2 regions of the Alcaligenes sp. GW821-FHT11D07 genome follow, and region 1 is predicted to be linked to the other one. Evidence: riboswitches for the same ligand, from Rfam matches in the RefSeq annotation. Region 1 holds a riboswitch; the other holds the start of a gene.
The links. A riboswitch is a leader RNA that binds a small molecule or an ion and turns the genes downstream of it on or off. The one in region 1 is predicted to bind glycine.

Region 2: it holds a riboswitch for glycine, as region 1 does, so the genes downstream of both, AC1RSM_RS06145 (D-amino acid dehydrogenase) here and AC1RSM_RS07925 (amino acid permease) in region 1, are expected to answer to the same signal.

Annotation. Positions count from the first base shown of each region.
Region 1 covers NZ_JBXART010000001.1:1,708,675-1,712,197, forward strand. Annotated here, with positions in the region: gene AC1RSM_RS07920 (rhodanese-like domain-containing protein) at 26-970, opposite strand; glycine riboswitch at 1,141-1,230, shown strand; gene AC1RSM_RS07925 (amino acid permease) at 1,611-3,017, shown strand; gene AC1RSM_RS07930 (TonB-dependent siderophore receptor) at 3,253-3,523, opposite strand, start outside.
Region 2 covers NZ_JBXART010000001.1:1,327,429-1,330,951, forward strand. Annotated here, with positions in the region: gene AC1RSM_RS06135 (ABC transporter permease) at 1-414, shown strand, start outside; gene AC1RSM_RS06140 (ABC transporter ATP-binding protein) at 411-1,481, shown strand; glycine riboswitch at 1,573-1,660, shown strand; glycine riboswitch at 1,665-1,743, shown strand; gene AC1RSM_RS06145 (D-amino acid dehydrogenase) at 1,792-3,153, shown strand; partial or broken gene AC1RSM_RS06150 (ATP-dependent DNA helicase) at 3,098-3,523, opposite strand, start outside.

The sequences.
Region 1 (3,523 bases):
AGGCAGAAATTCTGTCTGCCCTTTTTTATACGGCTCCGCCTGCCAAAGACGGCGCATCACGCTCCACCTCAAAGCCCTCCGCCAGCCAGGCCTCCAGCCCACCTTCTAAAGGGCGAACCCGGCTATATCCACTTTGCAGCAAGCGCTTGGATACCAAGGCGGCAGACACCTCATTGGGGCAATCGCAATACACAATGATTTCACCATCGGCAATCGCCCCCAGGACCGCCTCTCCCAAGGACAAGGCGATAGCCCCCGGAATGCGTCCCTGCGCCTGAACAAAGGGTGGGCGCACATCCACAATCACGGGTGGCGTGTCCGATGCCATCATCTGACGCAGCTCCTTCACACTGACCCGCTCCATACATAAAGACTTGATAAAGCGCTGCCGCTGCCACCACTTTCTGGCAACGAACAAAGCCAGGCCTAGTGCAAGCAGTAAACCGCCCGCCACACCCAGGCTAACAAGCACACTTAACAACTCATCGACCGCCGAGCTGAACAAAGAGCCCAGAAACACTGCCGAGCCCGACCAGATCGCGGCACCGATAATGTCGTAGAGCAAAAAACTGCGTCTGCGAGTGCCCACCGTACCGGCCAAAACACTGGCAATTGAAGCGAAGCCGGGAATGAATTTAGCCACCATCAGGGACGGCGCACCCCACCGCATATAAATGGATTCGGTCTGCCGGATACAGGAGTCAGGGGATAAGGAAATCTTGCACAACAAGGCCAGCAACCTGCCGCCATAACGCCTTCCGGCCAGATACCAGCCATAGTCCGCAATCATCGCCCCCAGAACCGCCACACCCAGTAAGCCCCACAAACTGTAGCCGCCCGATTCATGCAAAGCGCCGGTTACGACCAGCACGGGATAGGCCGGTATGGGCGCACCGGCCTGCTCAATCAGTACATTGAAAAACACGATCAGCAGACCGTGCTCTTCAATCAATTTCAAAATGGTTTCGATCATAAGAAGGAGCAGAAAAAAGAGTGCCCTGGAAGCGGCTATTGTAAGCCCGCTAAGCAAGGCTTTCATTTTGCCGCCCTGCCGGCTCTGGGTCATTTAAATAGGCAAGGATGTACAGGTTAACGATAGTAGTCATCGCTTTTTGCCTGTCTATACAATAGCTGCGTCAATAACGGTTCAGGTGAGAGTCTTCACTTGGATGAAGCGCCGACGGAGCAACGACCCCGGAATCTCTCAGGCAAAAGAATCTTGAACCCTTGACGATCTGGAGAGAGGCACAGCAGTGCCCACCGAAGGGGACCATCACCTGCTGATGGATAAGCTCTCAGGTAAACGGACAGAGGGGGTACAGAGGCCATATGACCTCTGTTCACTCTTTCGTCCGGAGCATGTCTATGACCTGATAGTCAGGCGCCTTTAATCGGCAGCCTGGCGCACCCTTTATACCCACCCCATTTCTATTCGCACACAGAGCTGTTTTGACGTTTATTGCGTCAAAACCAGGAGGACTGCTGTGCGCTACTACTTTATATAGATCGGCATCAAAAAAACCGTTCTTAAGGACGGGTTGTGCCCTTTGTTTTCTCGCAGCACAGTCATAATTACGCATTTGAACGAAAAAAAAACCTAGGAGAACAGTGTGTCTCAGCAACATTCATCTGGACTGCAGCGCTCGTTGAAAAACCGGCACCTGCAACTGATAGCCATTGGAGGCGCTATCGGTACAGGGCTATTTATGGGATCAGGCCGCACCATCAGCCTGGCCGGACCTTCGGTCTTGTTTACGTACATGATCATTGGGTTCTTTCTGTTTTTTGTTATGCGGGCAATGGGGGAGTTGCTCCTGCATAACTTGGAATACAAGTCTTTTGTTGACTTCTCGGCCGACATTCTGGGCCCCACCATGGGCTACTTTTTGGGCTGGAGCTATTGGTTTTGCTGGGTGGTGATTGGTATTGCGGACATCGTGGCCATTACCGGCTACACGCAATTTTGGTGGCCGGACATTCCGCTATGGTTGCCGGGCCTGGCATGCATTGCCTTTTTGCTGCTGTTCAACCTGCTGTCGGCCAAGCTGTTTGGCGAGCTGGAGTTCTGGTTTGCTTTGGTCAAAATCATCGCCATTGTGGCTCTGATCGGTGTGGGCGCGTATCTGCTCTTCACGGGGTTCGTGGGCCCAACCGGCGAGAAAGCCAGCATTACCCATCTGTGGGATCGCGGCGGTATGTTCCCCAATGGTCTGGGCGGTTTCTTTGCCGCGTTCCAGATCGCCATCTTTGCCTTTGTAGGGATTGAGCTGGTCGGTACCGCGTCTGCTGAAACCGCTGATCCGGCCAAGAACCTGCCCAAAGCCATCAACAAGATTCCCGTTCGCGTGATTGTGTTTTACGTGCTGGCACTGACAGCCATCATGACTGTCACCCCTTGGGATATTGTTGCGCCCAACAAGAGCCCGTTTGTGAATATGTTCTTGCTAATCGGTGTGGGTGCGGCAGCAGCCATCATCAACTTTGTGGTGCTGACCTCCGCGCTGTCTTCCGCCAATAGCGGCATGTTCTCGACAGGCCGCATGTTGTACGGTCTGTCCAAAAACAAGCTGGCTCCTGAAGCCTTCAGCCAACTGTCGCGTAACGGTACCCCCCGCAACGGCCTGATCTATTCATGCGCTCTTTTGCTGTCCAGCCTGTTCCTGCTTTACGCCGAAGGCGACGTGATGCGGGTGTTCACCATCGTGACTACCGTAGCCAGCATTTGCTTTATTTTTGTGTGGGCTGTGATTCTCATCACCTACCTGAAATACCGCCGTGTCCGCCCCGAGGCACACGCTGCATCCGCCTACAAAATGCCTTTTGGCATTCCCATGTGCTATGCCACCTTGGCCTTCTTCGCCTTCGCGCTGTATCTGTTCAGCCAAGAAGAAGAAACCTTGATTGGCCTGGTTGCCACGCCATTCTGGTTCCTGGCACTGTTTATCTGCCTGCCTTTCTACAAGAAGCGCATGAAGAAAGACCTGGCCTTGGGTCTGGCGGCGCAAAGCGTACGCTAAGTAATTGATGTACTCGGCGCGGCCCTACAAAGAGCCGTGCCGCCGCAGCTGGGTCTGGCCTTGTTCTACACAACTTGGCTGGCACACACTGGCAACACTCCAATCCGCTGCTCTTGAGCAGCAAACCTGGAACGAGGCTGGAGCCCGGATGCAAAAAGCCACCCAAACGGGTGGCTTTTTTATGCCCATTAGATAGCAGAAGATCAGGCGTTCAGGGCCTGCATCTGCCGCTGGTTTAAAACTGATAACGCATATTCAAGGTGAAGTTTCTTGGCGTCCCCCAGGAATATTGAATACGCCCAAAGTCACGCAAGCCAGCCATGTATTTTTTGTCGAATACGTTGTTCACGTTCGCCCCCAGGCTCAGATGTTTGTTCACCTGATACCGAGCCATCACATCAAACAGCCAGTAGGAAGGCTGATCCAGCAAACGGGCCGAGGCCTTGCTTTGCCAGCGCGCCGCCACACCCACAGACACACCGGGCAAAGCCTGCGCAAAACGATAG
Region 2 (3,523 bases), 380 kb from region 1:
CCCTTGCGCGCCCTGCGCAGCACTATCTTCAGCGTCTGGCTGGCTTATAGCGTGGTGTGGATGGCCTACGGTTTACGCCTGATTTCTTCCACCCTGCTGCAAGTGGGGCCGGAGCTGGAGGAAGCAGCACGCAGCACCGGTGCTCGCCCCGGCCAAGTGACCCGCCAAATTACCTTGCCTTTGGCGAAGTTTGGCCTGATCGGATCGTGGTTGCTGATGTTCCTGATCTTCGAACGGGAATACTCCACGGGCGTCTATTTGCTGACGCCCGGAACAGAAACTATTGGTTCCATGCTGGTCTCTTTATGGGCCACCGGTGCTATCGACATTGTGGCCGCCCTGTCCTTTATCAATATCGTGCTAGTGGTCATTGGCCTGACCATCGCATTGCGCTTCGGAGTGAAACTACGATGACCGAGCTGACTGTAGACAATATCCATCTGGCCTATGATCGCAACCCCGTGCTTAAAGGGGTGTCCATGAGCCTGAACAAAGGTGAAGTAGTATCCCTGCTGGGTGCTTCAGGCAGTGGCAAGACCACCTTGCTGCGCGCCGTGGCGGGTTTGGAACAACCCTCCCAGGGACGGATTGCCATCAACGACCAAGTTCTGTACGACTCCCAGGCGCGTCTGGATCTGCCTGCCGAAGATCGTAATCTGGGTCTGGTGTTCCAGTCCTATGCCCTGTGGCCCCACATGACGGTGCAGGAAAACGTCGCCTACCCCTTGACGCTGCGTAAGGTCAACAAAGCAGACAGCCGCCAAAAAGTAGACGCCATTTTGGATCAATTAGGTTTGAAGGGCTTGGGGGAGCGTTATCCCAGCCAGTTGTCCGGTGGGCAGCAACAGCGCGTGGCTATTGCCCGTGCCCTGGTTTACAACCCGCCTGTGATTTTGCTGGATGAGCCCCTGTCCAATCTGGATGCCAAGCTGCGCGAAGAGGCTCGTGTATTTCTGCGCGAGCTGATTGTGGAGATGGGCCTGTCGGCCCTGATGGTTACCCACGATCAGGCCGAGGCCATGGCCATTTCTGATCGCATCTTGCTGCTAAATGGCGGCAATATCGAACAGGAAGGCACCCCGCAAGAGGTCTACAGCTCGCCCAAATCCCTGTACACCGCCGAGTTCATGGGGTCCAACAACCGCTTGCAAGGCACGGTCAGCGAGCAACGCGATCAGCAAACCCGCTTGAGCGGGCCCGGCTGGGAGTTGTGGGGCCACGCGGGCGCAACCTTGACGCCCGGCCAACAGGCAACGGCGGTGATCCGGGTGGAGCAAGTGCAACTAAATAGCCAGCCCGGCCCCAACACTCTGCCTATGCAACTGTCTACCAGCATGTATCTGGGCGACAAATGGGAGCACGTGTTTCGCATGAGTGATCCCTCCGCAGGCACTTTGCGTGCTTTCGGACCGGAGCCTATACCGGGTGGCCTGCATCACTTGCAGATTCCGGCCTCCAAATTGTGGATTTACCCATCGTAGATCCGCTCTACCACCAAGAGCCGCTGGACCCGGCTCTTGGTTTACCCTGATTGCAAACTTTTGTAAGCACAGCTAATGTAGTCGCGTCATTGCAGGCGGTATGAAAGAGACCTGTTCAGTCAGGCGCCGACGGAGCAACCACCCCGGAATCTCTCAGGCAAAAGGATCGTACCAGCCCGACACTCTGGAGAGCGGCGCACGGCGCCCACCGAAGGAGCCCAGCCCATTAAAGGCTGGATAAACTCTCAGGTCACAGGACAGATGGGGTATTGCCACTATTGGGTGGCAATTCACCTGTCAGGAGCCTGTTATGTCGCATATTGCCGTCATTGGTGCCGGTATTTCCGGAATCACCACCGCCTACGCCCTTAGCCTGAAAGGCTACCAAGTCACCGTTATCGACCGTTTGCGTTACCCCGCAATGGAAACCTCCTTTGCCAATGGTGGGCAGCTTTCCGCTTGCAACGCCGAGGTCTGGAACAGCCGTGGCACGATTCTGAAGGGCTTGAAGTGGATGATGCGCAAAGACGCCCCACTGCTGTTCAATCCCAAACCCAGCTGGCACAAATACAGCTGGATGGCCCAGTTTGTGGGCGCCATCTCCGGCTACGAACGCAACACTGTTGAAACGGTGAAGCTGGCCATCACGGCGCGCGAAAACCTGTATCAGTGGGCCAAAGACGAAAACATCGACTTTGACCTGGAACAGCGCGGCATTTTGCACATCTACCACACCGCAGGTGGCTTTGAGTCTGGCAAGAAAGTCAGCCAGCTACTGCACAAGGGTGGTCTGGAGCGCCGCACGGTCACCAACGATGAAATCCACCAGATCGAACCTGCCCTGCAAGGCACGTACTACGGTGGCTTTTTCACCCCGTCGGACGCCACGGGCGACATACATAAATACACCCGTGGTCTAGCAGCCGCTTGCGCCAAGCGAGGCGTGAAATTTCTGCAAGACACGGACGTATTGGGGATTGATTGCGGCCCACCGCATCGCATCCAGCTGCGTACCGGCGAAGGCGCAGAGGCTCATACTCATACCCTGTCCGTGGATGCGCTGGTCGTGTGCGCCGGGGTAGGCAGCCGCCATCTGGCTCACCTGCTGGGCGACTATATCAATATCTACCCTGTTAAAGGCTATTCGATCTCTGCCTACCTGGATTCACCCGAAAGCCAGGCAGCCGCCCCTTGGGTCAGCCTGCTGGACGAAGAGGCCAAGATCGTGACCAGCCGTCTGGGCAAAGATCGCCTGCGTGTGGCCGGTACCGCGGAGTACAACGGTGGCAACAAGGATATTCGTGCCGACCGTATCGCCCCGTTGACCAATTGGACCCGTCGCAACTTTCACGATGCGGCCACTGACCGCGTCGTGCCATGGGCTGGTTTGCGCCCCATGATGCCGGACATGATGCCGCGCGTAAAAGCTGGCAGCCGCCCTGGCGTGTACTACAACACCGGCCACGGCCACTTGGGCTGGACCTTGTCTGCCGCCACTGCTGAAATCATCACCGAGGTGATTGCTCAGCACGAACGCCAGTCTGCACCTGCTCAATTTGCCACCAGTCCGGCAGCAACTGCTGCACCCGCCGCTGCCCATAGCGCTCGTCCAGCAGATACACAAAGCCTTGATCCTGTTCATCGCGAATCACACGACCCGCGGCCTGTGTAATTTTGCGTAGCGCCGGATAGAGGTAGGTATAGTCATAGGCCCGCCGCTCCCCAAAGAGCCGGGCCATGACTTGTTTTACAGACTCATTGGCGGGATTGAACTGGGGCAAGCCCAAGGTGGCAATAAAGGCGCCAATCAAGCGCTTGCCCGGCAAGTCCACCCCTTCTGAAAACGCCCCTCCCAAGACAGCCAGCCCCACACCCCGCCCTTCTTCTGTGAAGCGCTCCAGAAATTGCGCTCTTTGCAGATCGCTCATCCCTGCTTGCTGATGCCACAACGGCATCTGAGGCCAACGCTGTTGCAAGGCCTGGCTGACCTGCTCCAGATAGTCAAAGCTGCTCAAGAACAAGAGATAATTGCCCGGCTGCTC